DNA from 3 places in the Dermacoccus sp. Tok2021 genome. Region 1 is predicted to be linked to each of the others. Evidence: predicted binding sites of a transcription regulator. Region 1 holds the regulator's gene; each other region holds the start of a gene.
The links. Region 1 encodes LexA, which represses DNA repair genes until DNA is damaged. Its sites were predicted from a motif close to TCGAACANNTGTTCGA; they were not measured.
Positions count from the first base shown of each region.

Region 2: ruvC (crossover junction endodeoxyribonuclease RuvC) is a predicted target of LexA. The motif match lies at 5,398-5,413, and genes of this name have one in related genera.
Region 3: K9D12_RS10295 (acetoacetate decarboxylase family protein) is a predicted target of LexA. The motif match lies at 2,713-2,728, and genes of this name have one in related genera.

Region 1 covers NZ_JAGTHU010000018.1:42,077-52,337, forward strand. Annotated here, with positions in the region: gene K9D12_RS11135 (vitamin B12-dependent ribonucleotide reductase) at 66-2,987, opposite strand; gene nrdR (transcriptional regulator NrdR) at 3,075-3,536, opposite strand; gene K9D12_RS11145 (LysM peptidoglycan-binding domain-containing protein) at 3,784-4,197, opposite strand; gene lexA (transcriptional repressor LexA) at 4,464-5,183, shown strand; gene K9D12_RS11155 (Sir2 family NAD-dependent protein deacetylase) at 5,197-6,036, opposite strand; gene K9D12_RS11160 (LysR family transcriptional regulator) at 6,106-7,095, shown strand; gene K9D12_RS11165 (ComEC/Rec2 family competence protein) at 7,073-9,448, opposite strand; gene K9D12_RS11170 (ComEA family DNA-binding protein) at 9,445-10,261, opposite strand, start outside.
Region 2 covers NZ_JAGTHU010000001.1:183,563-193,823, reverse strand. Annotated here, with positions in the region: gene secF (protein translocase subunit SecF) at 1-728, opposite strand, end outside; gene secD (protein translocase subunit SecD) at 728-2,557, opposite strand; gene yajC (preprotein translocase subunit YajC) at 2,554-2,910, opposite strand; gene ruvB (Holliday junction branch migration DNA helicase RuvB) at 2,986-4,080, opposite strand; gene ruvA (Holliday junction branch migration protein RuvA) at 4,077-4,682, opposite strand; gene ruvC (crossover junction endodeoxyribonuclease RuvC) at 4,679-5,326, opposite strand; gene K9D12_RS00855 (YebC/PmpR family DNA-binding transcriptional regulator) at 5,500-6,273, opposite strand; gene K9D12_RS00850 (potassium transporter Kup) at 6,481-8,418, shown strand; gene K9D12_RS00845 (hypothetical protein) at 8,636-9,214, opposite strand; gene K9D12_RS00840 (glycosyltransferase family 4 protein) at 9,217-10,261, opposite strand, start outside.
Region 3 covers NZ_JAGTHU010000016.1:27,108-37,368, reverse strand. Annotated here, with positions in the region: gene K9D12_RS10305 (cytochrome P450) at 1-1,265, opposite strand, end outside; gene K9D12_RS10300 (glutamine synthetase family protein) at 1,296-2,648, opposite strand; gene K9D12_RS10295 (acetoacetate decarboxylase family protein) at 2,866-3,666, shown strand; gene K9D12_RS10290 (GAF domain-containing protein) at 3,801-4,919, shown strand; gene K9D12_RS10285 (aldehyde dehydrogenase family protein) at 5,038-6,561, shown strand; gene adhP (alcohol dehydrogenase AdhP) at 6,610-7,653, shown strand; gene K9D12_RS10275 (DUF779 domain-containing protein) at 7,653-8,048, shown strand; gene K9D12_RS10270 (MarR family winged helix-turn-helix transcriptional regulator) at 8,175-8,714, shown strand; gene K9D12_RS10265 (winged helix DNA-binding domain-containing protein) at 8,707-9,807, shown strand; gene K9D12_RS15305 (hypothetical protein) at 9,990-10,261, shown strand, end outside.

The DNA.
Region 1 (10,261 bases):
AAATAAGACGAGCGCGGGGCGCCGCCCCGAAGGACGACGCCCCGCACTCGATCAGGGCTGAGCGATCAGCTGCAGCCGGAGGTGCTTCCGCAGCCCTCGCAGACGTAGCAGGAGCCGGCGGGACGCATCTTCGTGCCGCAGGTCATGCACATCGGGGCGTCGGCTGCCTTGCCCTGGAACTTCTCCATGAGCTCGGCCGAACTGTGGATCTCGGAGCCGACCTCACGGGCGGAGGCCGCACCGGAACCGGACTTCACCTCGTCGGCGTGCTCCTCCGTGGAGGTGGCAGCTACCGGACGCTCACCGCGTGCCGCCGCCGGGGCGACGGACTGCGAGTTGGACTCGGCGTCGAACGGCTCGTCGTCGCTCTCGATCGGCGTGTAGGAGCCGGTCTCGAGCTGGCGAGCGCGCTCCTCGGCCGTGTGGATGCCCATGAACGAACGCGTGTCGAAGTCGAGGTAGTCGAGCGCCAGGCGGCGGAAGACGTAGTCCATGATCGACTGCGCCATACGCACGTCCGGGTCGTCCGTCATACCGGCCGGCTCGAAGCGCAGGTTCGTGAACTTCTCGACGAACGTCTCGAGCGGCACGCCGTACTGCAGGCCGATCGACACGGCGATGGAGAACGCGTCCATGACACCGGCGAGCGTCGAACCCTGCTTACCGAACTTGAGGAAAAGCTCACCGAGATCGCCGTTCTCGTACGTGCCGGCGGTGAGGTAACCCTCCGCGCCACCCACGGCGAACGACGTCGTCTGCGACGAGCGACGCTTCGGCAGGCGCTTGCGCACGGGGCGGTACTCGACGATCTTCTCGACCGGCGTCTCGGCGACGGTCTCCGTGGCCGTCGCGGGCTCGGAGCTCTTCTCGTTCTTGCCCGACGAGAGCGGCTGGCCGACCTTGCAGTTGTCACGGTAGACGGCGATGGCCTTGAGACCGAGCTTCCAACCCTCGAGGTGCACCTCGGCGATGTCCTCGACCGAGGCCGACTCCGGCAGGTTGACCGTCTTGGAGATAGCACCCGACAGGAACGGCTGGCAGGCGGCCATCATGCGGACGTGGCCCATCGGGGAGATGGCGCGCGCACCCATGGCGCAGTCGAAGACCTCGTAGTGCTCCGGCTTGAGGCCGGGAGCGTCGATGACGTGGCCCTTGTCGGCGATGTGCTCGACGATCGCCTCGATCTGCTCTTCCTGGTAGCCGAGCTTCTTCAGCGCGCGCGGAATCGTCTGGTTGACGATCTGCATCGAACCGCCGCCGACGAGCTTCTTGAACTTCACGAGCGAGAAGTCCGGCTCGATACCGGTGGTGTCGCAGTCCATCATGAAGCCGATGGTGCCGGTGGGCGCGAGGACGGAGGCCTGCGCGTTGCGGAAGCCGCCCTTCTCACCGTTCTCGACGACGTCGGCCCAGGCCTTCGTCGCGAGCGCGTGGATGTCGCTGGCCATGGCGCCCATGTCCTTGTGCGAGGCGAGCTCGTCGTTCGCGGCACGGTGCTTGCGCATGACGCGGTTGTGAGCGTCGGCGTTGCGGGCGTAACCGGCGTACGGGCCGACCACGGAAGCCATCTCGGCGGAGCGCTTGTAGGCGGCGCCCGTGAGCAGCGACGTGATGGAACCGGCCAGCGCACGGCCGCCGTCCGAGTCGTAGCCGTGGCCGGTGGCCATGAGGAGCGCACCGAGGTTGGCGTAACCGATGCCGAGCTGACGGTAGTCGACCGTCGTCTTGCCGATGGACTCCGTCGGGAAGTCGGCGAAGCAGATGGAGATGTCCATCGCCGTGATGACGAGCTCGACGACCTTCTGGAAGGTGACGGCGTCGAACGTGTCGTCGTCCTTGAGGAACTTCAGGAGGTTGAGCGAGGCCAGGTTGCAGCTGGAGTTGTCGAGCGACATGTACTCCGAGCACGGGTTGGACGCCGTGATGCGGCCCGTCTCCGGGTTCGTGTGCCACGCGTTGATCGTGTCGTCGTACTGCACACCCGGGTCGGCGCACTCCCACGCGGCCTTGTTGATCTTGTCGAACAGCTCGCGGGCGTCGACCGACTCGATGACCTCACCCGTGTCACGGGCACGCAGGCCGAAGGTTGTGCCGTCCACGACGGCCTTCATGAACTCGTCGCTGACACGAACGGAGTTGTTCGCGTTCTGGTACTGCACGGAGACGATGTCGCGGCCACCGAGGTCCATATCGAAACCGGCGTCACGCAGCGCACGGATCTTGTCCTCCTCGCGCGCCTTCGTCTCGATGAACTCCTCGATGTCCGGGTGGTCGACGTCGAGGACGACCATCTTGGCCGCACGACGCGTGGCGCCGCCGGACTTGATGGTGCCTGCCGAGGCGTCGGCGCCGCGCATGAACGAGACCGGGCCGGAGGCGGTGCCACCGGAGGACAGCAGCTCCTTCGAGGAACGGATACGCGAGAGGTTGAGGCCGGCACCGGAGCCGCCCTTGAAGATGAAGCCCTCTTCCTTGTACCAGTTGAGGATCGAGTCCATCGAGTCGTCGACGGACAGGATGAAGCACGCGCTGACCTGCTGCGGGCTCGCCGTACCCACGTTGAACCACACCGGCGAGTTGAACGAGAAGACCTGGTGCAGCAAGGCGTACGTGAGCTCGTGCTCGAAGATCTCGGCGTCGGCGTCGGACGCGAAGTAGCCGTTGTCCTTGCCGGCCTTCGTGTACGTGAGCACGACGCGGTCGATGAGCTGCTTGAGCGACTTCTCGCGAGCGTCCGAACCCAGCGCGCCACGGAAGTACTTCGTCGTGACGATGGTGGAGGCGTTGAGCGACCAGAAGTCGGGGAACTCGACACCACGCTGCTCGAAGATCGTCTCGCCGGTCTTCCAGTTCTGCTGGACGACGTCACGCAGCTCCCAGGTCACCGCGTCGTAGGGGTGGACGCCCGGGGTGGTGAAGATCCGCTCGATCGTGACGCCGTTGTTCCGGCGACCCGACTTGGCTCGAGCCTTCGTGGTCTCGGTCATGACCGCATGCCTCCTGGCACTTCTCGTGGGTTTGGTGTGGTGTGTCGTGAAGTAGTGGGTGAGCCGGTGGAGCTCAGCCGGTGGAGCTCAGCCGGCGTCGCGCAGAGCGTGCCTGCGCAGGTCGGCGACGGCGTCCTCGAAGTCAGTCAGTGACTCGAAGGCCTGGTAGACGGACGCGAACCGCAGGTACGCGACGTGGTCGAGTTCGCGCAGCGGGCCGAGGATCTCGATGCCGACATCGTGGGCGTCGATCTCCGCAGCCCCCTTGGAGCGGATCGACTCCTCCACCTGCTGAGCGAGGACGGCGAGCTGATCGTCGGAAACCGGGCGGCCCTGGCAGGCCTTGCGCACGCCCGACATGACCTTGTCGCGAGAGAAGGGTTCGCTCACACCGGAGCGCTTGACGACCGTGAGGCTCGCGGTCTCGACGGTGGAGAAACGCTTGCCGCAGTCGGGGCACTGGCGGCGACGCTTGATGCAGGTGCCGTCCTCGGTCGAACGGGAGTCGACCACACGGGAGTCGGCGTTGCGGCAGAAGGGACAGTGCACGTGCCACGCCTCTCGATCGCAGGATTCCACCGCCTCGTGACGGTATGAACCCCAACACCGGCATCGCGGGAACTCTTCCGCAAACAACCACATGTTGGGGGCATTAGGGCGCCTGTGCCCTACATCTAGGAATCCTAGGTTGCGTTGGCGACCGCTCGCAACCGTGTCGGCAAACCCGGCGCACCAACCCCAGCAATGACGCGGAAAAGATGTGCGGCTCGCCCCAGCGACACGCCGAGGGGGCCGCTCAGCCTGCCGGAACGAGAATTCGCTGGCCGGCCTGAACGTGCATCGAGCTCATGTTGTTGGCCTCCTGGATGGCCACCACACCACGGTCGTTACGCAAGGACGGCAGCTCACGAGCGGCGATCTGAGAAAGGGTCTCCCCGTCCTTCACCGTGACCGACGTCGCGCCACCGGCAGGGTTAGCTTCGGCCACGGCCTTGGCCGCAAGGAGGCCACCGCCGACGAGAACCAGAAGCGCCAGAAGGGCAGCGAAGCGACGGCGAGCGAGAACGGCACGACGCGTCAACGGGGCGCGCCGCGTGCTACGACCACCCTCGAGGGAATCGACGACCGCAGGCCCCGACGGAACGAGGTGCAGGTGACGACGGGGGCTCGGCGCGACCGCCGGGACGTCCAGACTGGGCACAGCACTCATGTTCATTCCTCCTGACTCGGCGCGGATGCATCGAACATCCGTGCGATAGAACAACTGTACGACACAAACGTTCGAAAGCAAGGCCGTCGGCGGCGTGTTTCTCGTACATGTTTGCGAAAACTGTGTACGGTGGTGCCTACGTTGATCCCGAACGCTCACACCGAATCAGCGGCCACCGACAACCCCGGAATTCCGGGGAGAATCAGGGCTCCGCACCGAGGTCCGCGTCCGCGAGATCACTGTTTTCGTCGATGTGAGGAGACGCCATGGGTGAGGTCCACTCCATGAACAACCGCGCGAAGGGCAAACTGACCCCGCGCCAGCAGAAAGTGCTCACCGTCATCCGGCGCTCGGTCGACGAGCGCGGCTACCCGCCGAGCCTGCGCGAGATCGGTGAGGCCGTCGGGCTGACGAGCCCGAGCTCCGTCGCACACCAGCTCGCCACGCTCGAGCGCAAGGGTTACCTGCGTCGCGACCCCAACCGCCCTCGCGCCATGGAGGTCGTCTCCCCCGACGACGGCGCCGACACCCGCGGTTACCGCGGAGGCACCTCGGTGCGTGCAGCGTCCGAGAGCACGTACGACGAGACCGACTCGGGCAACGAGCGTCCGCAGGCCTCCTTCGTCCCCGTCGTCGGACGCATCGCCGCCGGCGGGCCGATCCTGGCCGAGCAGGCCGTCGAGGACGTGTTCCCCCTCCCCCGTCAGATCGTCGGTGACGGCGAACTGTTCCTGCTCAAGGTTGTCGGCGACTCGATGATCGAAGCCGCCATCTGCGACGGCGACTGGGTCGTCGTGCGCCAGCAGCCGGAGGCGTCCAACGGTGAGATCGTGGCGGCGCTGCTCGACGGCGAGGCCACCGTGAAGACGTTCAAGCGCACGAACGGCAAGACGTGGCTCCTGCCCGCGAACGAGAACTACGAGCCGATCGACGGCGACGAAGCCAGCATCATGGGCAAGGTCACGGCGGTGCTGCGCAGCGTCTGACTCTCGCCCACCCTCACGTCGTCGCGTTCGCCTCGGTCTGCACCTGCAGGCCGAGGCGTTCGCATGTCGCGGTGAGTGTGGCACCAAGCGGTTCGTGTAGCACGAGATCGGCGCGCTCCGAACCGCGCATGCTTCCCAGACCGACCAGGGCCACGGGCTTGCCCGCCTTGAGCGCCGCCGAGACGAACCGGAAGCCCGACATCACCTTGAGCGAACTTCCGAGAACGAGAACCGCCCGTGACAGTTCGAGCTGCGCGTAGCAGTGCTCAACCGTCGCGGTGGGCACGCTCTCGCCGAACATCACGACGTCGGGCTTGACGACGAGCGAACCACAGTGCGGACAGGCCACGAGAACGAACGCATCCTCTGCACTCCGGGCAACCTCGGCGTCTCCGTCGGCCAACAGGGCCACGTCGCGCGGGAGGTTCGGGTTGGCGTCGCGGATGCGCCCCTGGAACTCGGCTCGATCCGAGCGGCTGCCGCACTCGACGCACTGCACCGAGGAGAGCGAACCGTGCAGTTCGAGGGCGTCCGCTCCGGAGGCCGCATGAAGACCGTCGACGTTCTGCGTCACGAGGTGTTGCACGAGACCTGCGCGCTGCAAGGCTGCAACAGCGTGGTGGCCGCCGTTGGGCCGAGCCGCGGCGAAACGTTCCCACCCGACGGCGCTGCGAACCCAGTAGCGTCGGCGCGCGTCGTCCCCGCTGAGGAACTGCTGGAACGTCATGGGAACCGTTCGGCGGGTGCCGTCAGGCTTGCGGTAGTCGGGAATGCCCGACTCGGTCGAGAGACCCGCCCCGGTGAGCACGAACAGGTCGCCCTGCGCGACGAACTCCGCCAACTCTGCAGTCACAGGTGGCCCCTCTCATTCGACAATCGATAGAAACTACAACATCCGATAACGCCGGGTTATTCTCTACGGATGATCGACGCCGCCGGCCTTCGGGTCATGAAAGCCATTGCCCAGGAGGGTAGCTTCACCGCTGCCGCTGCTTCCCTGGGCTACTCCCAGCCTGCCGTGTCCCAGATGGTGCGCCGCTTGGAGGACAAGACGGGAACGGCTCTCGTCGAGCGCCTCGGACGTTCGGTGCGTCTGACCGAGGCGGGCCACGTGCTCGCCCGCACAGCCACTCCGGTGCTCGCCGCTCTCGAGGCGGCGGAGGGCGAAGTGGCCTCGATCGCCGGCCTGAGGGCGGGACGAGTGCGCCTCATGGCCTTCCCCTCGGCCTCGTCGACCGTCGTCCCACGAGCGCTGTCGCTCGTCAAGCAGCGCTACCCCGACGTTCAGGTCACCTTCGCGGAAGCGGAGCCGCCGGAGTCACTCGCGGCGCTTCGGGCGGGAGATTGCGATGTTGCAATCGCGTTCTCCTACGACGGCGACGAGATCGCGGCACACGCGGAGGATCTCGAGGGGCTCACCACGCTCGACCTGCTCGAGGACGAGGTGCGCCTCGCCGTGCCGGCCGATCACCCGTTTGCCGGAAGGGGCTCCGTGTCGATGGAGGAGCTCGAGTCCGCGTCGTGGATCGCCGGATGCCCGCGCTGCCGGGGCCACCTGCTCTCGCTCGCCACCTCGGCGGGTTACACCCCTGACGTCGCGTTCGAGACCGAGGACTACGTCACCGTGCTCGGACTCGTGGCCGAGGGGTTGGGCGTGGCCCTCATCCCGGAGCTCATCCTGCGTTCGACTCAGCACCCCCGCGTGGCCACCATCGCCATCGAGCCGGCGAGCCGTCGTTCGGTTCAGGCTGTCACCACGCCCGACCTCCAGCGTGTGCCGGCGGTCAAGGCCACCCTCGACGCGCTGCGGGAAGCAACCGACGCTCTGCCGAACCTGTCGCCGGTTCCCTCCGGCTCGCGACTGGAATCTCCTACGACTCTCAACGGTGTCATCTCTGCGGTTCGACCGTGAGCGATCTACCGACGGGTACGACGTCGAGGTCTCCTGAAAGGTCCGTTCGGTAGACGGCTGTTCCGCTCTGGGCGAGTAACGACAGGAGCGATTCCTTCGGGTGTCCGTAATCGTTGCCCTCCCCCACCCCGATGAGGCCGACCCGCGCCGAAGCCGCCCGATAGAGCCCGGCACTCTGGTTCGCGCTGCCGTGGTGAGCAACCTTGACGAGGTCGTAGGGACGCGACGCTGCTCGGCGCGTCACCTCCCCGATGCACGCGGCCTGCGCCTCCCGTTCGACGTCGCCGAGCATGAGCGCATGCACGCTCGGCGTCGCCACATCGAGCACGAGGGAAGCATTGTTGACCGGCGAACCCGCCGCCAACGCTCGGCGCGGCCAGAGGACGTCGAGCACGGCGTCACCGACACGGACCTGCTGACCCGGTGCGAGGCGTTGCGCAACCTTCCCGTAACGGCGCAACACCTGCCTCGTCTGGGCATCGGCATCCCTCTCCCCTCGGCCACCACGAGGGCTCGAGCTGTGGCTCGTCAGCCACGTCACGAAGACCTCGACCGACGGCTGCCGCTCGAGTACGGCCCCGAGACCATCGACGTGGTCGGCATGCAGGTGCGTGAGCACGACGGCGTCCACACGCGTCACGCCGTGACGATCGAGGCACCCGGTGACGTCGCCTTCCTCGGGTCCGGTGTCGACGAGGATCGCCGCCTGCTCACCGGTGCGTACCAACGCGGCATCTCCCTGCCCGACGTCGCACTGGGCATACAGCCACCCCGGATCTGCGCGTCCCTCTCCGGGGATCGGAAGCCACAGGGCCGCAGGGACGAGCGCCACCAACGTGACGGATGCCCACCCTCGAAGGCCGAGCCACGGGACGATTCGCCACCCGAACAGGAGCGCCGCGAGGAGGACGACGGCCAGCACGATGCCGGGCGCCCCGCTCGGCCACGGCAACGAGCCCCCTGGCACGGATGCGGCGACGTGGGCAATCGTGGAAATGACCCAGGCGGGAAGACCCGCCGCCCACACGAGCAGATCGGCCAGAGCCGGGACGAGTGGTGCCACGAGCAGAACGACCATCCCCGCGAGCGTGGCCGGTGCGACAAAGGGCTCCGCGAGAACGTTCGCCGGCAGGGAAACGAGCGACACGGCACCACTCAGCGCCACGAGGATGGGCAAGCACAGCGCCTGGGCGGCGACGGGAATGAGACACAGTTCGATCGCGTGGGTCAGCTTCGACGACGGCGTTTGCGGCAACCGTTCCGTCAGGGCGTTCGCCCATCGCTTCGCGAAGAGCACGAGGCCGAGCGTGGCGAGCGCCGAGAGCGCGAACCCCGCACTCACGGCGAGCCACGGATCCCACATGAGGAGCAGCGTGATGGCCGCCCCGAGCGCCGGGCAGGCAGCTTTCGGTCTGCCCCACGACGTGCCGAGCAACCCGACGATGCCCATCGCTCCGGCACGGACAACGCTCGGATCCGGATGGCACACGAGCACGTAGAGGAGGACGACAAGAAGAGCCGCCACTGTGCGGGCGCGCCGACGCAGACCAGACCAGGACAGACACCACGACGCCGCGACGAGCACAATGGTGACGTTCGACCCGCTCACCGCGTTGAGGTGCGACATGCCCGTGACGCTCATGTCGTCGTTCAACTCGGCCGGGATCGCGGCGACGTCACCGACGACGAGAGCCGGCACGAGGCCGCGCGGGTCGTCCGGGAGGTTTCGAGCCGCGTGCGACAGACCCCGGCGCAAGACTTCGAGTTGTGCGATGACCGGTGGCGACCCGTCAAGGACATGAGGTCCACCGCGCGCCACGAGCAGCGCCTGGGCAGACCCGAGCCGTTCCGAGGGCGCGAGTCTGCCCTTCACATCGAGCCGAGCTCTCCACGGCACGGTCCGCCACCGTCCGTCACCGATCAGGACGACCGGCGTCGCCACGTCGACCCGCGTTCCGCGGGCCTGGACTCGGTGCACGGTGAGGGGAACGAGATACCGGTCCGCAGCGCCCGGCCCCTTAGGTTCAAGGGCGCGGGGTTGCCCCGTGACGACGGCCTCGAACGTTCCGCTGGCTCGTTCGGCCGCCAACTCGGCGAGCGGCCCCTGACGTTGGTGAGCGAGTTGTCCTCCGGCCGCCGTGGCGATCAGCGCCGTGACGACCGCACAGAAGGCAACGCCCACGACGAGCGCGCGCCGAACCCGCGACAGGAACAGCGCTCCCCCCAGCGCTGCGGCGGCGAGCGCCACCACGACGACCTCGGTGGCCGAGGCTCGTAGTGCGAGCAACACGGCGAGCACGCCCCAGCCACAACATGCCGCGCCGAGCAGCCGGAGGTCGTGCTCGCTCCTCACACCGTGACCTTGGAGCGCAGCCGCTCCAGGGCCTTGTCACCGATGCCGCTGACCTCACCCAACTCCTCGACGCTCGAGAATCGGCCGTGTTCCGTGCGCCAGTCGAGGATTCTCTGCGCGAGGACCGGCCCCACTCCGGGCAGGGTGTCGAGCGCGGCCGCGTCGGCCGTGTTGAGATTGACCAGGGCGGACGCCCCTGCAGAGGCCCCCGGGGTTCCCGGTGTGATGGCCGCTGCACCCGATGACGGTTGAACACGCGCCGGAGCCGCGGGCGGGCTGGGAACCGGCGGGGACTCCCCCGGCCTCGGCACGATGACCTGCTCTCCGTCGGCGAGTGGCCGCGCGAGATTGATGCCGGAAGCATCGGCTCCCTTCAGCCCACCGGCTGCCCTGACGGCGTCCTCGACCCTGGCGCCCGGTGTGACCGTGACGACGCCGGGAGTGCGCACCGCCCCGACGACGTGGATGTTGAGCACCGAGGGCGACGCCGCAGCGGCGGGGGTGGCCGCTGTCGAGGCAGCGTTCGTGGGCGCCGCGGCAGCGCCCGATGGGGCGCTCGACACCGTGGCACGACCCGCGACCTGCAGCGGTTTGGCTGAAGAGCCTGTTGCGGCGCTCGATGTGTCCGGCGTGAGCATGACACGCACACCGAAGACGAGAGCAGCGAGCAGTGCACACAGTGCAACCACGACAACGGCCGTGCGTGACGGCGCCCAGCGAGCCTCGTCGAGCGGAGCAGGAGGGCGGATGAGCCGTCGGGGCGTGCGCTCCGGCTCAGGGGTCCACGCGGGTTCGCGACGTGCCCGTTCGATC
Region 2 (10,261 bases), on a different contig from region 1:
GCGGCCTGGTCGAAGCTGCGGCGTCCCGTCGCGAAGGCCTCGGACGCGTTCTCGCGCACCTTGTCGAAGACGACGACGGTGTCGTAGATCGAGTAACCGAGGATCGTGAGGAAGCCGATCATCGTCGCCGGCGTCACCTCGAGACCCGTAAGGGCGTAGATACCGACGGTGAAGAACAGGTCGTGGATGAGGGCGATGAGCGCAGCAGCCGCCATCTTCCACGTGCGGAAGTACAGCGCGAGCACGACCGACACGAAGGCGAGGAAGACGAACAGGGCGACGATGGCCTTGTTCGTCACGCTTTCACCCCAGGAAGGGCCGATGAACGAGGTCTCGGCGCTCGTGGCCGGAACGTCGAACTCCTTGGCCAGGGCGTTCTTGACGGCCTCCGTGGTGGCCGGGGTGCCGTCGCCGAGCTTCTCGGCCTGCACGCGGACCGTGCCCTCACCGAGCTTCGAAACACGCAGGTTCGATTCGGTCTTCGTCACCGCCGTGACGGCGTCGGCAGCACGCGTGTCGTAGCTGGCCGTGTTCGAGATACCGGGAACGCGGATCTCGGAGCCACCGGTGAACTCGAGGCCGAAGTTGAGGCCACGACCGAACAGACCGGCTGCGGCGAGGACGAGCAGCACGGCGGTCAGGGCGTACCAGCGCTTGCGCTTGCCGATGAAGTCGAACTGACGACGACCCGTGTAGAGGTCGTTTCCGAACGTTGCGAAGCTGGCCATCAGGCGGTGCCCTCCTGAGCTGCGCGGCGACGGTCGGCCAGCGTCACGCGGCCGCGACCCGCGTACGTGGCGGTGCGCGCACCGAGACGCTCCGGGTCGAGACCCGAGGCCGGGTGGCCGTTACCGAAGAACTTCGTACGGGCGAGAAGTGCCACTACGGGGTGGGTGAACAGCATGACGACCAGGAGGTCGATGAGCGTCGTGAGGCCGAGCGTGAACGCGAAGGCCTTGACCGTGCTCTCCGACAGGACATACAGCACGGCGGCCGCGAGGAAGTTCACCGCGTCCGAGATGATGATCGTGCGCTTGGCCCGGGCCCAACCGGTGTCGACCGCGGCTCGTAGTGGCCGTCCCGAGCGCACTTCGTCTCTCACGCGTTCGAAGTACACGATGAACGAGTCGGCGGTGATACCGATCGCGACGATGAGGCCCGTGACACCCGCCATGGACAGACGGAAGTTGTTGACCGAACCCAGCAGCGTCACGGCGAGGTAGGTCATGGCCGCTGCGACGAGCAGGGACGCGACCGTCACGAGGCCGAGCGCACGGTACTGGAAGAGCGAGTACAGGACGACGAGGCCGAGACCGATGGCGCCGGCGATGATGCCCTTCGTCAGCTGGTCGGAGCCGAGCTCCGGGCTCAGCTGATCGGACGTGAGTTCCTTGAACGACATCGGCAGCGCACCGAACTTGAGGGAGTCAGCGAGCAGCTTGCCGCTCTCGGCTGTGAACCCACCCGTGATCTGGGCCTGGCCCGACGTGAGCGGCTCACGGACGTTCGGGGCCGAGATCGACTGACCGTCGACCGTGATGGCGAAGCGGTTGCGCGGCTCCTGAAGGAGCGCCACTCGGCGCGTCACGTTGGCGAAGGCCGTCTTACCCTCACCGTTGAGCTTGAGGTCGACGGCGATCTCACCCGTCTGGTTGCCCTGCTGGTTCGTGGCCATACCGCTGCTCGCGTCCGTGAGATCGGCGCCCTTGACCTCGACCGGTCCGAGCAGCAGCTTCTCGTTGCCCTCCTTCGAACAGACGACAACCGGCTTGTTCGCAGGGATGCTCGCCGCGACCTCCTGGTAGGAGGGCGTGCAGGCATAGACCTGGAGCAGCTGGTTGTACGTCATGTTCGACGAGGCGATGCCGGCCTTGACCCACGCGGCGTCGACCTTCTGCTCGCCCCACGCGGTGTCGCTGGCGTTCTCCGGGCCGACCTGCTTGTAGGCCGAGGGCAGTACGTCCTTCGACGAGCTGGAACTCGACGGTGCAGGCGACGACGATCCACCCGAGGAGCTCGCCGACGGGGAGGTCGATGCCGAACCCGAGGGCGTCGCCTGGTTCGCGCCGGAGCTCTTGATGACCTCGGGCAGGCGGTAGGGCGACTGTCCCTGCTTCGAGCCCTGGGCCGTCGCGACGACGGCGCGGAAGTCGAGCTGCGAAGAGCGCGACAGGGAGTCGAGCACCTGACGGCTCGGGTTGCCCGGAATCGACACGACGATGTTGCGCGCACCGAGCGTCGTCACCTCGGCCTCGGCGGTGCCGGACGCGTCGACGCGGTTACGGATGATGTCGACGGCCTGCTTGACCTGCGACTCGTTGACGGACGAACCGCCGGTGACGACAGGTTCGAGGACGACCTCACGGCCACCCTCGAGGTCGAGACCGAGCTTCGGCAGCCAGCTGTCCGTTGCCGCGATTCCGCCGATGAGAGCCAGGAACACGATGAGGAGGCCGGCGAGGCTCTTCTTCGGGCTGGACGGCGGAGTCTTCTTCGCCTTCGCGCGGTTCGGGCGGTTCGAGTCGATGTTGTGCGGCGCGCCGGTCGGCGTGCTCATCGTGCGTCGCCCTCGGCGCCTGCGGCGTCGTCGCGTCGGTTCTCGTCCTGAACCCGACCGGAGACCGGGTCGACATTGGCCGGCAGCAGCGCGCGGCGGTCGAAGCGGATCACCGTGCCGGGCGCCACCTCGACCTCACCCGTGGCGTCGTCGAGGCGACGCAGCGTGCCGTACATTCCACTCGTCGTGCAGACCTCGTCGCCCACGCTCAGCGCAGCCTGCGCCCTCTGGGTCGCCTGGGCTCGCTTGCGCTGGCTGAAGAACATCAGCGCAATGAGGAGGAAGGGCAGGAGCAGCAGGAGCATCGAGAAGCCGGAGCCTCCCGACTGCGATGCGGCAACCATGTTCGGCATGAAGGTCCTCACGTAGTTCTCGGGTCTGCCGGGGTCCGCATCCACGTCAGGTGCCGGACCACTGGCCGCACCACCCTACCCGGTGAAGCGCCCGTCCCCACCCTCGGCCGGGTCGAACAGCGCGCCGCCCAGGGACGATTCCGGTGGGGTGAGCCCGAGGTGGCTCCACGCGAGCGGCGCCGCAGCGCGCCCTCGCGGCGTGCGGATCATGTAGCCCTCGCGCACGAGGTACGGCTCAGCCACGGTCTCGACGGTGTCGGGCTCCTCACCGACGGCGACGGCGAGTGTCGACAGGCCCACAGGCCCACCACCGAACCGGCGGCACAGGGCCTCGAGCACGGCACGGTCGAGCCTGTCGAGGCCGCTCGCGTCGACATCGAAGAGGTCGAGCGCGGCTCGGGCCGACCCCAGGTCGACGACCTGACGGCCGTGCACCTGCGCGTAGTCACGGACGCGGCGCAGGAGTCGGTTCGCGATGCGCGGGGTACCGCGCGAGCGACCGGCGATCTCCTCGATGCCCTCGCGTGTCGCGGGCACGCCGAGCAGGTCGGCGTTGCGCGCGAGGATGGCAGCAAGATCGCTCGCCTTGTAGTAGTCGAGGTGGCCGGTGAAGCCGAAGCGGTCACGCAGCGGCGCGGGCAGCAGCCCCGCACGCGTGGTGGCGCCGACGACGGTGAACGGCGGCAGTTCGAGCGGGATGGCCGTTGCGCCCGGCCCCTTGCCGACGATGACGTCGACGCGGAAGTCCTCCATCGCGAGGTACAGCATCTCCTCCGCCGGGCGCGCCATGCGGTGGATCTCGTCGAGGAAGAGCACCTCGCCCTCGGTGAGAGAGCTGAGGATGGCCGCCAGGTCACCCGCGTGCTGGATGGCGGGTCCGCTCGTGATGCGGATAGGGGCCTCGAGCTCGCTCGCCACGATCATGGCGAGCGTCGTCTTGCCGAGCCCGGGAGGGCCGGAGAGCAGGACGTGGTCCGGCGGCGCACCGCGTCGGCGCGCGGCCTCGAGCACGAGACCGAGCTGATCACGCACCCGCTCCTGACCGGGGAAGTCGGCCAGCTTCTTCGGCCTCAGGGCCGCTTCGAGCTGCTGCTCGTCCTCAGAACCGTGCGGGTCGACGAGGCGCGGCGAGATGTCGGCGCTGTGGTCCTCGAAGTGTGCCGGACTCATCGGCCGAGCTCCCGTAGGGCCAGGCGCAACAGGACGGGCGTCGTGGCGCCGTCGGCCTCGGGCAGCTTGGCGACCTTGGCCACGGCGTCATCGGCCTGCTTGGCGCTCCAGCCGAGCCCCACGAGCGCCTCTGCCACCTGCGAGTCACCCGGTGTCGTCGCGGCAGGTACCTCGGGCGTGGCCTCTGTTTCGCCCGTACCGACGGGCACGACCTTGTCGCGCAGTTCGAGGACGATGCGCTCGGCGCCCTTCTTGCCGATGCCGGGCACCTTCGTCAAGGCGGTGACGTTGCCTGTCGCGATGGCCGACGACAGCTGCGCCGGGTCGTGAACGGCCAGCATCGCCAGGGCGAGGCGCGGCCCGACACCACTGACGGTCTGCACCTGCTCGAACAGGGCGCGTTCGTCGTCACCGGCGAAGCCGAAGAGGGTGAGCGAGTCCTCACGCACCACCAGCGACGTCGCCAGGCGCATCGACTCCCCCGGGCGCGCCGAGGCGGCCGTCGCAGGCGTGGTGTGGACGAGCAGCCCGACTCCCCCGACCTCGAGGACCACGGTGTCGAGCGTCGCTGCTGCGACGGCGCCGGTGAGGCTGGAGATCATGGACGGGCTCCTCGGGTGGGGGCGTCGCGGGAGGCGGACGAGCGCAGCGGCTCACGATACTGCTTGGCCGCCGAACGGGATCGACGCGCCGCAGCAGCTTCTGCGGCACGGTACTGGGCCGCCGCCGGGGCGAACGGACGCTCGCCGTCGGTGTTGGCCCGACGGGCGGCACCCGCACCACGCCAGTGGTGACAGATGGCAAGAGCCAGAGCGTCGGCGGCGTCAGCGGGCTTGGGGGCGCTCTCGAGACCGAGGATGCGCGTCACCATGGCCGTCACCTGAGCCTTGTCGGCCCGCCCGTTGCCCGTGACAGCTGCCTTCACCTCGGACGGCGTGTGCAGACCGAGCGGCAACCCGCGCGACGCAGCAGCGAGCATCGGAACGGCGGAGGCCTGGGCGGTGCCCATGATGGTCGAGACGTCGTTTCGGGCGAACATGCGCTCGACGGCGACGGCGTCCGGCCTGGTGCGTTCGAAGACGGCCTCGAGTTCCACCTGCAACTCGTGAAGACGCTCGTGCAGTGGGGTGTCCGCACCGGTGCGGATCACGCCGACCGTGACGATCTGCAGGCGACCGCCGGGAGCGCCCTGAACCACTCCGACGCCGCAGCGCGTCAGACCGGGGTCAACGGCGAGCACACGCATGCGCAACGCTCCTTCCGCTGACGGGACCGCCCCGGCACCTGACCAACAAGATGACAAGACGATGAGTCGATGCGAACACCTGTTCGCACCCGATCACTCTACCGTCGCACACGCCGAAGGCGACCCGACCCGCCGAGGGTCGAGCCGCCTTCCGCTGGTGACGTGCTTGCCGATCAGTCCTCGGCGTCGAGTTCGGCGAGAACCTCGTCCGAGACCTGACCGTTGGCGAAGACGTTCTGCACGTCGTCGCTGTCCTCGAGTGCCTCGATGACACGGAACATCTTCTTCGCGCCGTCCTTGTCGAGGGGAACCTCCATCGACGGCATCCACGAGGCCTCGGCGGAGTCGTAGTCGATACCGGCCGACTGGAGCGCCTCACGCACACCCACGAAGTCGCCCGCTTCGGAGACGATCTCGAAGGACTCACCGAGGTCGTTGACCTCCTCGGCACCGGCCTCGAGGACGATCTCGAGGACGCCGTCCTCCGTCGCGTCGTCCTTGTCTCCCTGGTCCTTGGGCACGATGACGACGCCCTTGCGGTTGAACAGGTAGGCGACCGAACCGGAGTCGGCCATCGAGCCGCCGTTCTTCTGCAGAGCGGTGCGAACCTCGGCGACGGCGCGGTTCTTGTTGTCCGTCAGGCACTCGATGAGCACGGCGACGCCGCCAGGGGCATAACCCTCGTACATGAGGGCCTGGTACTCGGCTCCACCGGCCTCTGCGCCCGAACCGCGCTTGACGGCCCGGTCGATGTTGTCGTTAGGGACCGACGACTTCTTCGCCTTCTGGATGGCGTCGTACAGCGTCGGGTTACCGGCCGGGTCGCCACCACCGGAACGGGCCGCAACCTCGATGTTCTTGATGAGCTTGGCGAACAGCTTGCCGCGCTTGGCGTCGATCGCAGCCTTCTTGTGCTTCGTCGTCGCCCATTTGGAGTGGCCGCTCATGTCTCCCTCTCGCTGGTCCGTCGTGCCGTTCCTCTGGGGTTCTGTCGCGGTGCTCCTTCGCCGAAGGCCCGCGGGGCGGCTCACGACGACACGCGCGCCCACCCGTCAGATCTGTCGGCAGTCTAACGGGGTGCGCTCCTCGCCTCACATCTGCTCAGGTGAACCACAGTTGCCGCGACACGGCACTGCAGGTTCATACTTTCGGACGTGACATCTTCGAACGGGTCCGCGTCGGTCACTGCGGAAACTGACGAGCGGGCCGGCGGGCACCGGAAGAAGGGTGCCGGCGCGCTCGTGCTCGGCGCGCTCGGTGTCGTCTTCGGCGACATCGGCACGAGCCCCCTGTACTCCGTGCAGAGCGTGTTCAACGCCAGCCACAACGCCGTCATCGCCAACGAGGCAGACATCTACGGAACGATCTCCTGGATGTTCTGGTCGCTCACCATCATCGTGACGATCAAGTACGTGCTCTTCGTGCTCCGCGCCGACAACGACGGCGAGGGCGGCATCATGGCGCTCGCGGCGCTCGTGCGCCAGGGAGTGCCCAAGGGCGGCAAGCGCTGGAGCGTCGTCATGCTTCTCGGCGTCATCGGAGCATCGCTGTTCTTCGGCGACAGCGTGATCACCCCCGCCATCTCCGTCATGTCGGCCGTCGAAGGCCTCGAAGTCGTGCGGCCCGGACTCAACCGGTACGTCGTACCGATCGGCGCCGTCATCATCACGATCCTGTTCCTCGTGCAGCGCAAGGGCACCGAGGTCGTCGGCAAGTTCTTCGGCCCCATCATGATCCTGTGGTTCGTCACCATCGCCGCCCTCGGCATCGGCCAGATCGTGCGCGACCCGCACATCCTCAAGGCGTTCCTGCCGAACTACGCCACGCTGTTCGTCGTCGAGCATCCCTTCATCGCGTTCATCGCCGCGGGCTCGATCGTCCTGTGCGTCACCGGCGCCGAGGCCCTCTACGCCGACATGGGTCACTTCGGGCGCGCCCCCATCACCCGAGCCTGGTTCCTCCTCGTGTTCCCCTCGCTCGTCCTCAACTACATGGGCCAGGGCTCGCTCATCCTCACCAACCCGGACAAGATCGCGAACCCGTTCTTCCTCCTCGCCCCCGAATGGGCGAAGCTACCGCTCGTCATCCTCGCGACCATGGCCACCGTCATCGCCTCCCAGGCCGTCATCTCCGGCGCGTTCTCCGTGGCACGACAGGCCGAACGAACCGGTTACCTGCCCCGCATGACCGTGCGTCACACCGGCCAGGAGGAAGAGGGCCAGATCTACATCCCCGGGGTCAACTGGGTGCTCTTCATCGGCGTCATGCTTCTGCTCTTCGCCTTCCGCAGTTCGGAGAAACTCGCCGTCGCCTACGGCCTCGCCGTCACCGGCACATTCCTCATGACGACGACGCTGTTCCTCGTCTACGCCCACAGCACGCTCAAGTGGCGCACCTGGCGCATCGTCACCCTCGGCGTCGCGCTCTACCTCTTCGAAGGCATCTTCTTCCTCGCCAACGTCGCCAAACTGCTGCACGGCGGTTGGCTACCCGTCGTCATCGCACTCGGCATCGGCATGTCCATGCTCACCTGGCAGAAGGGGCGCGCCATCGTCGCCACCCGCCGCCAGAGCATCGAAGGTCCCCTCGCCACCTTCGTCGAAACAGCCCGCAGCGGCGACCTGCGCGAAGTGCCCGGCACCGCCGTGTTCCTCCACCCCGACAAGGACACGACGCCCCTCGCCCTGCGCGAGAACGCCAACTTCAACCACGTCATCCACGAGAACGTCTTCATCGTCAGCACCCTCAGCGCCAACGTGCCCCACGTCGCCCCCCAAGACACCGTCATCCTCGACCAACTCGGCAACGACTACGACCGCATCACCCACCTCACCCTCAAGTACGGCTTCCAGGACGACCAAGACGTCCCCGCCGCACTGCGCATCGCCAAGGAACAAGGCGTCGACATCGACCCCGACACCGCCTACTACTTCGTCTCCGAAATCGGCCTCCTCGACACCGGCCGCCCCGGCATGAACAAACTGCGCAAACTGCTCTTCATCGCCATGACCCACAACGCCGCCGTCCCCGCCGACTACTTCCGCCTCCCCAAGGAGCGGACGGTGATGATGGGAGCGCAGATCCTTTTGTAGGGCGCTCGCGCCCTACAAAAGGATCTGCCTGTCTTTTCCCTTGCGCTGTCGCACCGAGCGCCGGTCCGAGCTTGCGAGGACCGACGCTCGGTGCGACAGCGCTTCGGGGGCGTCCGCTTCCAGCCGGGTTCGGTTCTTGAAGAGCGTTGTGGCTTGGGTGCTTGCCTGGCTTTTCAGGCGGCGATTTCTGGGTTGGGTTTTCGAGGAGCGAGAGTGCTCAGCGCCAGGCGGATGTCGTCGTCAGGCCCTCGACGTGGTCGTCGAACTCCACCGGGCGCGGCAAGTGGGTGCGACCCGCCAAGTGCAACGCCCGCACCACCGGCTTCGCACGCACCCGACGGACATCCGTCACCGCCTCGTTGTGGAACCGGTGCGCCAACTCCACCCGCTCACACGCGTCAGCCAACCGGCGCCGCACCTGCGTGCCCGCCGCCGACGCCGGAGCCCAGTCCTCGACCACCGCGCCGAGGGCCGCCGTCAGCTCCCCCTCGATGAGCGCCCGTTCCTCGGGCACGCCCACCTCCTGCACCTCCGCGGTGATCTGAGCGCCTTCAGACGCCTCGAGCGACGCACTCGCCGCCGACGCCAGGAGAAACGCACTCGCAGCATCGAGGTCGGCGCCGTTCGCCAGTTCCAAGGCCACCTCCGCGCGCCGCACCAACTGGGCGTCGAGCGCCGCGAGCGACCCCTCGACCCGTGCGTGCAAACGGTCGAGCCGGGCAGCCGTGTAGCTCAGGTACCACGCGACGGCGAGCGCTCCCGCGAGGAGCAACGCAACAACGGTCCACTCCTGCACGACTACAACCTCCTCGCGATGCGCAACGTCCGCTCACTCACCTCGTGCGAGCTCGCCACCGTCTCGTAGGCCGTGAGGATGTGGCGTGCGACGGTGCTCCAGTCGTAGATTCGGGCGCGCTCCGCGCCCCGACGCGCCAGGTCTGCGCGGCGGTGGGGGTCGTCGAGCAACGCCGTCACACGGCGTGCGAGGTCGCCCTCGTCGCCCGTGCGGAACAGGACGCCGCAGCGCCCACCGTCCAACACGCGCGCGAACGCCTCGAGGTCGCTGGCCACAACCGGCACCCCGGCACTCAATGCCTCCACGAGGATGATGCCGAAACTCTCACCGCCGGTGTTCGGCGCGACGTAGAGGTCGACCGAGCGGAACAGCGACGCCTTCTCCGCGTCGGAGATCATGCCGAGCAACTCGATGCGCTCACGCATCTGCTCGGGAACGGCCTTGATCACCTCGTCGCGCTCCCCCGGCCCGGCGACGAGCAGCCGCACACCCGGGTAGCTGCGGGCGATCTGCGGCAGAGCGCGCACGAGGACGTCGAGACCCTTGCGCGGTTCGTTCATCCGCCCGAGGAACGCGATCGTCGGGCGCTCGTCCGTGCCGCGCCACGCAGGGTTCTGGGGTGCCTGCGCAAATTGGTCGACGTACACACCGTTCGGGACGACGACCGCGTCACCACCGAGGTGACGCGCCACCGTCTCACGCGCTGCCTGCGACACCGCGATGCGGCCCGTGATCTTCTCCAGGCCAGGACGAAGCAGCGGGTGCGCGGCGTGCAGCGCGCGAGAACGCACGTTGGAGGTGTGGAACGTCGCCACGACGGGTCCGTCATACGCCCACAGGGCGAGCATCGACACGCTGGGGCTGACCGGCTCGTGCGCGTGCAGGACGTCGAACTGACCGCGCTCCAACCAGCGGTTGACGCGGGCAGCCGTCAGTGGGCCGAAGGCGAGGCGCGCCACGGAGCCGTTGTAGCGAATCGGCACGGCACGCCCGGCGCTGACGAAGTAGTCGGGCATGTGCGTCTCGTCGTCCGCGGGCGCGAGGACG
Region 3 (10,261 bases), on a different contig from region 1:
AACTTCTTCACACCATTGACGAAGTTGGAGCGCACGCGCTTCACGTCGCCGACGAGCTCGATCTTCTCGATGCGCGGCAGCAGCTCCTCGAGCAGCAGGCGGATCTCGAGGCGGGCGAGGTTGTTGCCGAGGCACAGGTGCGGCGAGCCCTTGCCGAACGTCATGTGGTCGACGTTCTTGCGCGTCACGTCGATCTTGTTCGGGTTCTCGAAGACGTCCTCGTCACGGTTGCCCGAGCCGAACCACATGACGACCTTGTCGCCTTCCTTGATCTGCTTGCCACCGAGCTCGACGTCCTTTGTCGCCGTGCGGCGGAAGTGGTAAACCGGCGTCGCCCAGCGCAGCAACTCCTCGAGGCCAGACTCGATGAGCGACGGGTCCTCCTTGAGCAGCTTGAACTGGTCGGGCTGCGCGATGAGGCCCAGCATGATCTGGCTGATCGCGTGGCGCGTCGTCTCGTTGCCGGCGATGACGAGCAGCGAGAAGTAGTTGTTGAAGTCCTGGTCCGAGAGCGGCACGCCGTCCTCGGGCATCTTGTTGGCGAGGATCGAGACGAGGTCCTTGCCCTCGCCGCCGACGCGCTTGTCACGCAGGTCGCGCCCGTAGTCCCAGACGTCCTGCACGGTGGGCGAACGGAACGGCAGGTGGCGGTACTTCTCCGACTCGGGCGAGTCGAGCAGGTGCTGCGTGTAGTCCGGGTCGGTGTTGGCCACCATCTCATTGCCCCACGCGATGAGCTGCGGCGTGTGGTCGCGCGGCACGTCGAGCAGGCGCGCGAGCACCTGGATCGGGAAGTCGGCCGAGATCTTCTCGACGAAGTCGAACTCGCCGTCGGGCGACGTCTTCTTCGCCTCGTCGATCGTGTTCTTCGTCAGCTCGCGCAGGAACGCCTCGTAGTTCTTGAGGAGGTTGCGCGGCGAGAACTCACGCTGGATGAGCTTGCGCAGCGCCGTGTGACGCGCGCCGTCCGTCTCCAGCATGGAACGGCGGAAGTCCATGAGGTCGTCGTCGACATCCTCAAGGTTGACGAACTTCTCCGACGTGAACGTCTCGGAGTCCTTGTCGACGGCCCAGATGTCGTCGTACTTCGTGACGGCCCAGAAGCCCTTGCCGTCGGACTCCTCGTTCCAGTGCACCGGGTCACCGGCGCGCAGGGCGGCGAACTGGGCCCAACCCTCGTTGTCGCGGAACCTGTCGAGGTTCGCGAGGTCGACGTCTTCGAGCGTGTACTGGCTGCTGGGTGCGGCACCCACGTCAGTGGTCATGTCGGTCTCCTTCGATCGCTGAAGTCTGGATCACAGGTGGTAGGTGTACTCACGGAACTCCCAGTCCGTGATGAAGGCGTTGAAACGCTCGATCTCGTTGCGCTTGTACGCGAGGAAGGTCGTGACGAAGCCCTCGCCGAGCACCTCGCGCATCTCCGAGTCGGCCTCGAGGGCGTCGAGCGCCTCGCACAGGGACGAGGGCAGCTTGGGCGAACGCTCCGGGTCGTAGCCGTAGCCCTCGAGCGCGGGACCCGGGTCGATCTCGTTCTTGATGCCGAGGTAGGCCGCGGCCAGCGTCGCCGCCGTGAGCAGGTAGGGGTTGGCCGACGCGTCGCCGAGGCGCAGCTCCAGGCGCGACGCCGAGCCACGCTCCGGGGGGATGCGCACCATCGCGCTGCGGTTGTCGAGACCCCAGTCGATGAGCCACGGGGCGAGCGTGTCCGGCCCGAAGCGCTTGTAGGAGTTGATCGTCGGGTTCGCGAGCGCCGCGAGCGCCGGGGCGTGCTTGAGGATGCCGCCGATCGCGTGGTGAGCGACGGCGGAGAGGCCGTTGTGGCTGTTCGGGTCGTCGAAGAGGTGGTTGCCTGCGGCGTCCTGCGTCGAGAAGTGCAGGTGGAAGCCCGAGCCGCCCTCGTCGTTGAACGGCTTGGCCATGAACGTCGCGAGCTTGCCACCGGCGCGCGCCATCTCCTTGACGGCGGCCTTGAAGCGGAACGCGCGGTCGGAGGCGTCGAGTGCGTCGGAGTGCCAGAGGTTGATCTCGAACTGGCCGGAGCTGAACTCGTGGTTCGCGGCGATGACGTCGAGGTCGTAGGCGCCGAGCTGACGCAGCGAGGCGAGCAGAACGTTCTCGGGGTCGCCGCGCAGGCCGGAGACATAGACGTTGCCGGGGCTCTCGCCGTAGCGCGCCCAGCCGGAGTCGTTCGTGTCCGACTCCTCGAGGAGGTAGAACTCGAGCTCCGGGCCGCAGATCGGGGTGCCCGCGATGGAGCTGAACTTCTCGATGACCTGCTTGAGGACGTAGCGCGGGCTCTCGGCGGACGGCGAACCGTCCGGGTTGAACACGTCGGCGATGACGTGGGCGACGCCCGGCTCCCACGGCACGGTCTTGATCGTCTCGATGTCGGGGTAGGCCACGATGTCGGGCAGACCCGCGGCGAGGCCGCCCTCGATGTCGACGACGTCACCCATGGGCGTCGTGCCGTAGACGCTGCGGCAGAACGCGACGCCGTGGCCGGTGGTGCGCTCGAAGCGGTTGACGAGCAGATCCTTGCTGCGGTCGGTGCCGATGATGTCGGAGTAGCCGAGGCGGACGACGTCGATGCCCTCCGCCGCACACTTCTCCATGGCTTCGGCCATGAGCCTCGAGTCGATCTTCGTCATGCCATCGCCTTTCACGCCTTTGTGAGCGAACGCCTCCCCCGACGGTTGCCGTGCCGGGAGTGAGTCAAAAGGTCGTTCGGATCCGAACAGTAGCCGTGTGACTCAGGCCACACAACCCCTCTTGATCGGGTAGCCTAGCCGGTGTCGTACGGACACGAACGATTTCTCGGCAACAAACTTGCGGCACGGGCCGCAGACGGTGAAAGGGTGCAGGCACATGAGCGACCAGAAGGGCTTCTTCTACCCCCGCACCGCCGGCGGAACCTCGGGCATCATCCCGAGCCCGCCGTGGTACTACTCGGGCGACCTGCTGACGGTCGAGTACCGCACCAACCCGGAGCGTGTGCGCGAACTCCTGCCCGCCCCACTGGAACTCGCCGACGAGGACCCGGGCGCCGTCGCGCTCATCTGGGCCGACTGGCAGAGCTGCTCCAGCTCCCGCGAGGAGCTGCTCGACCCGGTGCGCGCCCAGTACAAGGAGGCGTTCGCCGTCGTCCGCTGCTCGTACAAGGGCAAGACGTTCAGCCGCTGCGTCTACATCTGGGTCGACAAGGACTTCGCGATCGGCCGCGGCCTGCACCAGGGCTACCCGAAGAAGCTCGGCTCGATGTGGCAGACGCGCCCCCACCCCTTCGCGCAGGGTGCGCCGCAGATCGCCGAGGGCGGCATGTTCGGTGCGACGCTCGCCGCCGGCGACCGTCGTCTCGCCGAGGCCGTGCTGACGCTGCGCGAGCCGAGTGAGACGAACGGCTTCGTCAACGGCCACCCGATGGCCCACCACCGCATCTACCCCGACATCGCCCGCGGGGCGACGGGCGACGCCTACAGCGAGCTCATCTCGTCCGGCGCGGCCGAGTTCGAGGGCGGGCAGGCGTGGCGTGGTGACGTCGATCTGCGCCTGTTCGAATCGCCCACGGAGGAACTCGCCGCCCTGGAGGTCGACGAGATCATCGGCGGCTACTACCGGCAGATCGGCGTCATTTGGAACGGCGGCGAGACGCTCGAACGTCTCGTGTGAGCCAGGCGGCTGCGAAGGGCGGCAGCCTGCGTCGCAGATGAGTTCGTGGACACACGGCACGCAGCGTCACGCCGCCGACCCACCCCACCCCGGACGAGTGTAGTGTGAGGTGGGTCACGGCGAGAGGGGAAGGGATGCGGCACAAATCCCGTCCACAGGGTTGCGCCTGCGGGTGCGGCCCCGGCTGCGTCCACGCTCGGCTCGCCGACGCGATCCCCCTCGTCAGTTCGCTGTTGAGCTCGACGGCACGCGACGAGGGTCTCGTCATCGCCATCGCGGACCGCGAGGCACGCCTGCACTACGTCGACGGAGACTCCCGCGCCCGCAGCCGCGCCGAGAGCATCGGCTTCACCGCGGGGGCGAACTGGTCGGAGGCGCAGGTCGGCACGAACGCGCCGGGGCGAGCTGTGGCCCGCGGCGAAGCGGTCTCGATCCATCGCGAGGAGCACACGCGCCCGGACGTCCACCCGTTCAGCTGCTCCGCGGCGCCGCTCGTCGACCCCGTCACCGGCGAGGTGCTCGGCGCTCTCGACGTGACGGGAGGTGACGCTGCGGCAGACCGGCGCACCCTCGCACTCGTGCAGGCCACCGCGGCCGCGGTGGCTCGTGAACTTCGCCTCGCCGGGGTGCCGGTCGGCCCTCCACCGCACACGAGCGCGCGGCTGCGTCTCGTCCACCACGGCCGCCCCTGCATCGAAACGGGTACGGCCACCCACGCACTCACCGACCGCCACGCCGAACTCCTCGTGACACTCGCGCTCGAACCCCAAGGCCTCAGCGCCGACGAGATCGGGGCCCTCGTCTACCCGGACGGCACGCCGCCCGCCACCATCCGCGGCGAGATGCTGCGGCTTCGTCGACGGCTCGACACGATTCCCGGCGCGCCGAACCTCGAAAGCCGCCCCTACCGCCTCACGGGGCCACTGCTCATCGATGCCGTCCAGGTCACGGAGCATCTGCGTCGCGGCGAGCACGACGAAGCCCTCGAGCTGTATCGCGGAGCCTCGCTGACGCACAGCGAGGCGGAGCCCGTCGTCGACCTGCTGCGTTCGACGTCCGGGTCGCTGCGCGAAGCGATGCTCAGTGACGCCACTCCCGAGACCCTTCTGCGCTACCTCGACCTGCCCGAGGCCGCCGATGACGTCGAGTCGTGGCACATGGCACTCACCGTCCTGCCACCGCGCGCGCCACAGCGGGCCATCGTTCTCACGCATCTCGAACAGCTCGACACTCGTCTGCGCCAGGCGAACTGACGCCCGCACAGCGCGTTGCACGGGCAGTGCAACGTTGATGCAACGCAGCCCTTTGTAACGTGACGCACATCACGTAACCCCGCGTCACATCCCGCGGGCTCAGGGAAAGGAAGCTGCGATGACGGTCTACGCCAACCCGGGAACCGAGGGCTCCAAGGTCGAGTTCAAGAAGCGCTACGAGCACTTCATCGGCGGCGAATGGGTCGCGCCGAAGAAGGGGCAGTACTTCGAGAACCCCACCCCGGTCACCGGCAAGACGTTCTGCGAGGTGGGCCGCGGCACTGCCGAGGACATCGAGGCCGCCCTCGACGCGGCATGGGCGGCGGCACCGACGTGGAACAAGACCTCGCCCGCGGAGCGGGCACTCATCCTCAACCGGATCGCCGACCGGATGGAGGAGAACCTCGAGAAGATCGCCGTCGCGGAGACGTGGGACAACGGCAAGCCGGTGCGCGAGACGCTCAACGCCGACATCCCCCTCGCGATCGACCACTTCCGCTACTTCGCCGGTGCCATCCGCGCGCAGGAAGGCAGCCTCTCGCAGATCGACGAGGACACCGTCGCTTACCACTTCCACGAGCCGCTCGGCGTCGTCGGGCAGATCATCCCGTGGAACTTCCCCATCCTCATGGCCGTGTGGAAGCTCGCGCCGGCGCTGGCCGCAGGTAACTGCGTCGTCCTCAAGCCGGCGGAGCAGACGCCCGCGTCGATCCTCGTGCTCATGGAGATCATCGAAGACCTGATCCCCAAGGGCGTCGTCAACATCGTCAACGGCTTCGGCGTCGAGGCCGGCGCGCCGCTCGCGTCGAACAAGCGCATCCGCAAGATCGCCTTCACCGGCGAGACGACGACGGGGCGCCTCATCATGCAGTACGCCTCGGAGAACCTCATCCCGGTGACGCTCGAGCTCGGCGGCAAGAGCCCCAACATCTTCTTCGAGGACATCGCGCAGGCGGACGACGCGTTCTACGACAAGGCGCAGGAGGGCTTCACCCTCTTCGCCCTCAACCAGGGCGAGGTGTGCACCTGCCCGTCACGCGCGCTCGTCCAGGAGTCGATCTACGACCAGTTCATGGCCGACGTCGTCGAGCGCACGAAGAAGATCAAGGCCGGTAACCCGCTCGACGACTCGACGATGATCGGTGCGCAGGCCTCCAACGACCAGTTGCAGAAGATCCTGTCCTACCTCGACATCGGCCAGAAGGAAGGCGCGAAGGTGCTCACCGGTGGTCGGCAGGCCGAGTTGGACGGCGATCTGGGCGGCGGCTTCTACGTCGAGCCGACCATCTTCGAGGGCACGAACAACATGCGGATCTTCCAGGAGGAGATCTTCGGGCCGGTCGTGTCCGTGGCGAAGTTCGGCACGTACGACGAGGCACTGAAGATCGCGAACGACACCCTTTACGGCCTCGGCGCCGGCGTGTGGTCGCGCAACGGCAACACCGCCTACCGCGCGGGCCGCGACATCCAGGCCGGCCGCGTGTGGGTGAACAACTACCACAACTACCCGGCGCACGCGGCGTTCGGTGGCTACAAGAGCTCCGGCATCGGGCGGGAGAACCACCTCATGATGCTCGACCACTACCAGCAGACGAAGAACCTCCTCGTCTCCTACTCGGAGAACAAGCTCGGCTTCTTCTGAGCCGACCCGCATCACGGATCAGATCGCAACCACACGAAGGGAAGAGTCATGAGCACCATGCAAGCTGCAGTCGTGGACGTCTTCGGCGAAGACCTGAACGTCAAGGATGTGGAACTGCCGGAACCCGGGCCGGGTCAGGCGCTGGTCAAGCTCATCGCATCGGGGGTGTGCCACACCGACCTGCACGCCAAGGACGGTGACTGGCCGGTCAAGCCCGAACCGCCGTTCATCCCGGGCCACGAGGGAGTCGGCGTCGTCGAGAAACTCGGCGAAGGCGTCACCGAACTCGCCATCGGCGACATGGTGGGCAACGCCTGGCTCGCCTCCGCGTGCGGCACGTGCGAGCACTGCCGCAACGGCTGGGAGACGTTGTGCGAGGAGCAGACCAACGGCGGGTACAGCGTCAACGGCTCGTTCGGGCAGTACATGCTCGTCGACGCCACGTTCGCCGCCCGTATCCCCGACGGCGCGGACCCCCACGAGATCGCTCCCGTGCTGTGCGCCGGTGTCACCGTCTACAAGGGGCTGAAGGTCACGGAGGTGCGCCCCGGCCAGTGGGTCGTCATCTCCGGCATCGGCGGTCTTGGGCACATCGCCGTCCAGTACGCCAAGGCCATGGGGATGCGGATCGTCGCCGTGGACGTCGCCGACGACAAGCTGGAGCTCGCGAAGAAGCACGGCGCGGAGGTCACGGTGAACGCCGCGGTCGAGGACCCGACGCAGGCCGTCCTCGACGCCACCGGCGGCGGCGCTCACGGTGTGCTGGTCACGGCGGTGCACCCCAAGGCGTTCGGTCAGGCCATCGGAATGGCGCGCCGCGGGGGAACCATCGTGTTCAACGGCCTTCCCCCGGGTGATTTCCCGGCGCCGATCTTCGACGTCGTCCTCAAGGGCCTGACGATCCGCGGATCGATCGTCGGCACCCGGCAGGACATGGTGGAGGCCCTCGACTTCTATGCCCGAGGCCTCATCCACCCGACGTTCAGCAAGCGGAACCTCGACGACATCAACGCGGTGTTCGACGAGATGCACCACGGCAAGATCGACGGGCGCGTCGTCATCGACTACACGACGGAGCGCGAGGAGAAGTGATGAACCTCGAGTCACGAGCCGCTGTGGCCGGCGAGAGCGTCAGCCGGGTCGCCCTGACGCCGGACGCCGTCGCTCTGCTGCAGCAGCTCGTGGCCCAGCACGGTCGTCTGATGTTCCACCAGTCCGGCGGGTGTTGTGACGGGTCGACGCCGATGTGCTATCCGGCAGGGCAGTTCCGCACGGGTCAGGCCGACGTCCTGCTCGGCACGTTCACCCTTCCGGACGTGGCGGGTGACGATGCGGAACTGGAGTTCTGGATGAGCCGCGAACAGTTCGAGACGTGGAAGCACACTCACCTCACCGTTGACGTCGTCGACGGACGCGGTGGCGGCTTCTCCGTGGAGAGCCCGACCGGAAAGCGCTTCCTCATCCGTTCGGACGTGCTCGGAGGCTGACGGCTCGATCGTCGAGCGCGGGGGCCGTGGTTCGCCACGGCCTCCGCGTTCGGCGTTGTCGGTGTGAGCGTCGGGCGAGGCCGTGCCAGGAGGAGATCGCCGTGGCGTGACGGCTAATCTGTCCGCATGCCAAGCCATCACACGCTCGTCGAGACCGAGGCCGCCGTATCCGGTCGCTTGGCCACCGTCAGCATCAACGCTGACGCGATGCATGCGGTTTCGAGCATCCACCGCGCGGCGAACGCGTCGCGCAATCACATGACGAACACCGTTCTGCGTCCGCACGACCTGTCGTGGACCGGGTTCGTCGTCCTGTGGAGCGTGTGGATCTTCGACAACCCCGAGACGCGTGAGGTCGCCGACAGCGCCGGCATCTCGAAGGCGACGCTGAGCGGGGTCGTCAAGACGCTCAGTGCGCGGGGTTGGCTGACGCGCAGCCAGTCGAGCACGGACAAGCGCTTCGCCCACCTGAGCCTCACCCCGGCCGGCGTGGCCCTCATGGAGGAGCTCTTCCCGCGCTTCAACGCCCTCGAGGAAGAACTCATCTCCGGTCTCACGCCCGAGGAAGTCGACGTCCTGACGAAGGCGCTGCGCAAGGTCGTCACGACGGCCGAGTCCATGAGCGCCGACGGCCCGAGGCCCGAGTCAGGCGTGACTCATGGTTGATTCCGCGCTGGTCCGCCGCCGCCTCGTGGCCCAAGGGTTGGCGACCCGGCCCTTCAGCAGTCCCCACGACGCCGTGGCTGCGTTCGGTGCCATGCAGGGGCAGGACCTGCCGGGCGTCATGGCGTCCATTGCGCTGCGGTTGAGCGAGCCGGGTGGGCGTTTCGGGCTCGACGGCGTCGTGGCCGCCTTCGACGACGGCTCCGTCGTCCGCGGATATCCGATGCGTGGCACTGTCTTCGCCGTGGCCGCCGAGGACGTCCGATGGATGACTGAGCTCTGCGCGGGACCGGCCGTCAAAGCCCAGGTGAGGCGCCGCGCCCAGTTGGAGCTGGACGACGAGCAGATCGCGCGGGCGCAGGAGATTCTCCTGACGCAGTGCACCGCCTCGCCGCGCGGGCTGTCGCGCGGCGACCTCTTCGCCCACTGGGAGGCGGCGGGCCTCGCCCCCGCCGGCGGCCGCGGCTACCACATGCTGTCGTACCTCATCGCGACCGGCGTTGCCGTGTACGGGCCGTGGAACGGTTCGGACAACAACGTCGTGTCAGCTCAGGCTTGGCTGCCCGCCGGGTCGTCGCTCGGGGAACGCTTCAACGGTGACGAAACCGCCGCCATCGCCGAACTGCTGCGCCGATACCTCACGAGCCACGGCCCCGCCACGCTGCGCGACTTCGCCTGGTGGACCAAGCTGCCCATCACGAAGATTCGCCGCGCTTTCGCCACGATCGCAGACGAGTTCGTCGGCGACGACTCCGATGAGGGCCGTTACTGGCGTCAGACACTCGACGACGAGGTGGACGCCGCGGGGGACGCCGCCGACGGGCTGTTCCTCCTGCCCGGCTTCGACGAGATCGTGCTCGGCTACCCCGACCGGCTGGCCCTGCTCGAAGAGGCACACCATCCGCGACTCGTGCCCGGCAACAACGGCGTCTTCCAGCGCGGCATCATGCACGCGGGCACCATCGTCGGCACCTGGCGTCGCGGCGGGCGTCCCGGCCGACGAGCGCTTGACGTCGTCGGCTTCGACACCTTGCCCCCCGACGTGGCCCACGACGCTGAACGTCTGCACGCCCAGTTCCCCTACCTCGGGGCGTGACGCTGACCGGGCGGGCCGGGACAAGCGCACAGCTTGCCTCGATGCCGTCCCCAGGTACTGCGCAAACCGGGGGCAGATGGGTAACTTCAGTCGGGTGAAACCCGTTCCGGCCGACGCCATGGTCTCGCGGCGCATGCGCGGGCAGCGCCGCCGTGACACGTCACCAGAGATGAGCCTCCGCCGTGCCCTCCACGCCCGGGGACATCGGTACCGAGTCGATGCACCACTGCCAGGTATGCCGGGCCGACGAGCCGATCTACTCGCGCAAAGACCTCGCCGCCACCCTCATCGACGCGGCCGACGTCGTCGCTGAGCTGCGCTCCCAGGGACTCAGCGCGCTGCTGCACTGCGTCCACGCTCACCACCGCACGCCGTCGGTCGCTCTCGTCTACGCCGTGAAGTACCGCTGGCTGACGACGGACGCCGCGGCCGAGCAGATCCGCCGGGCGCTCGG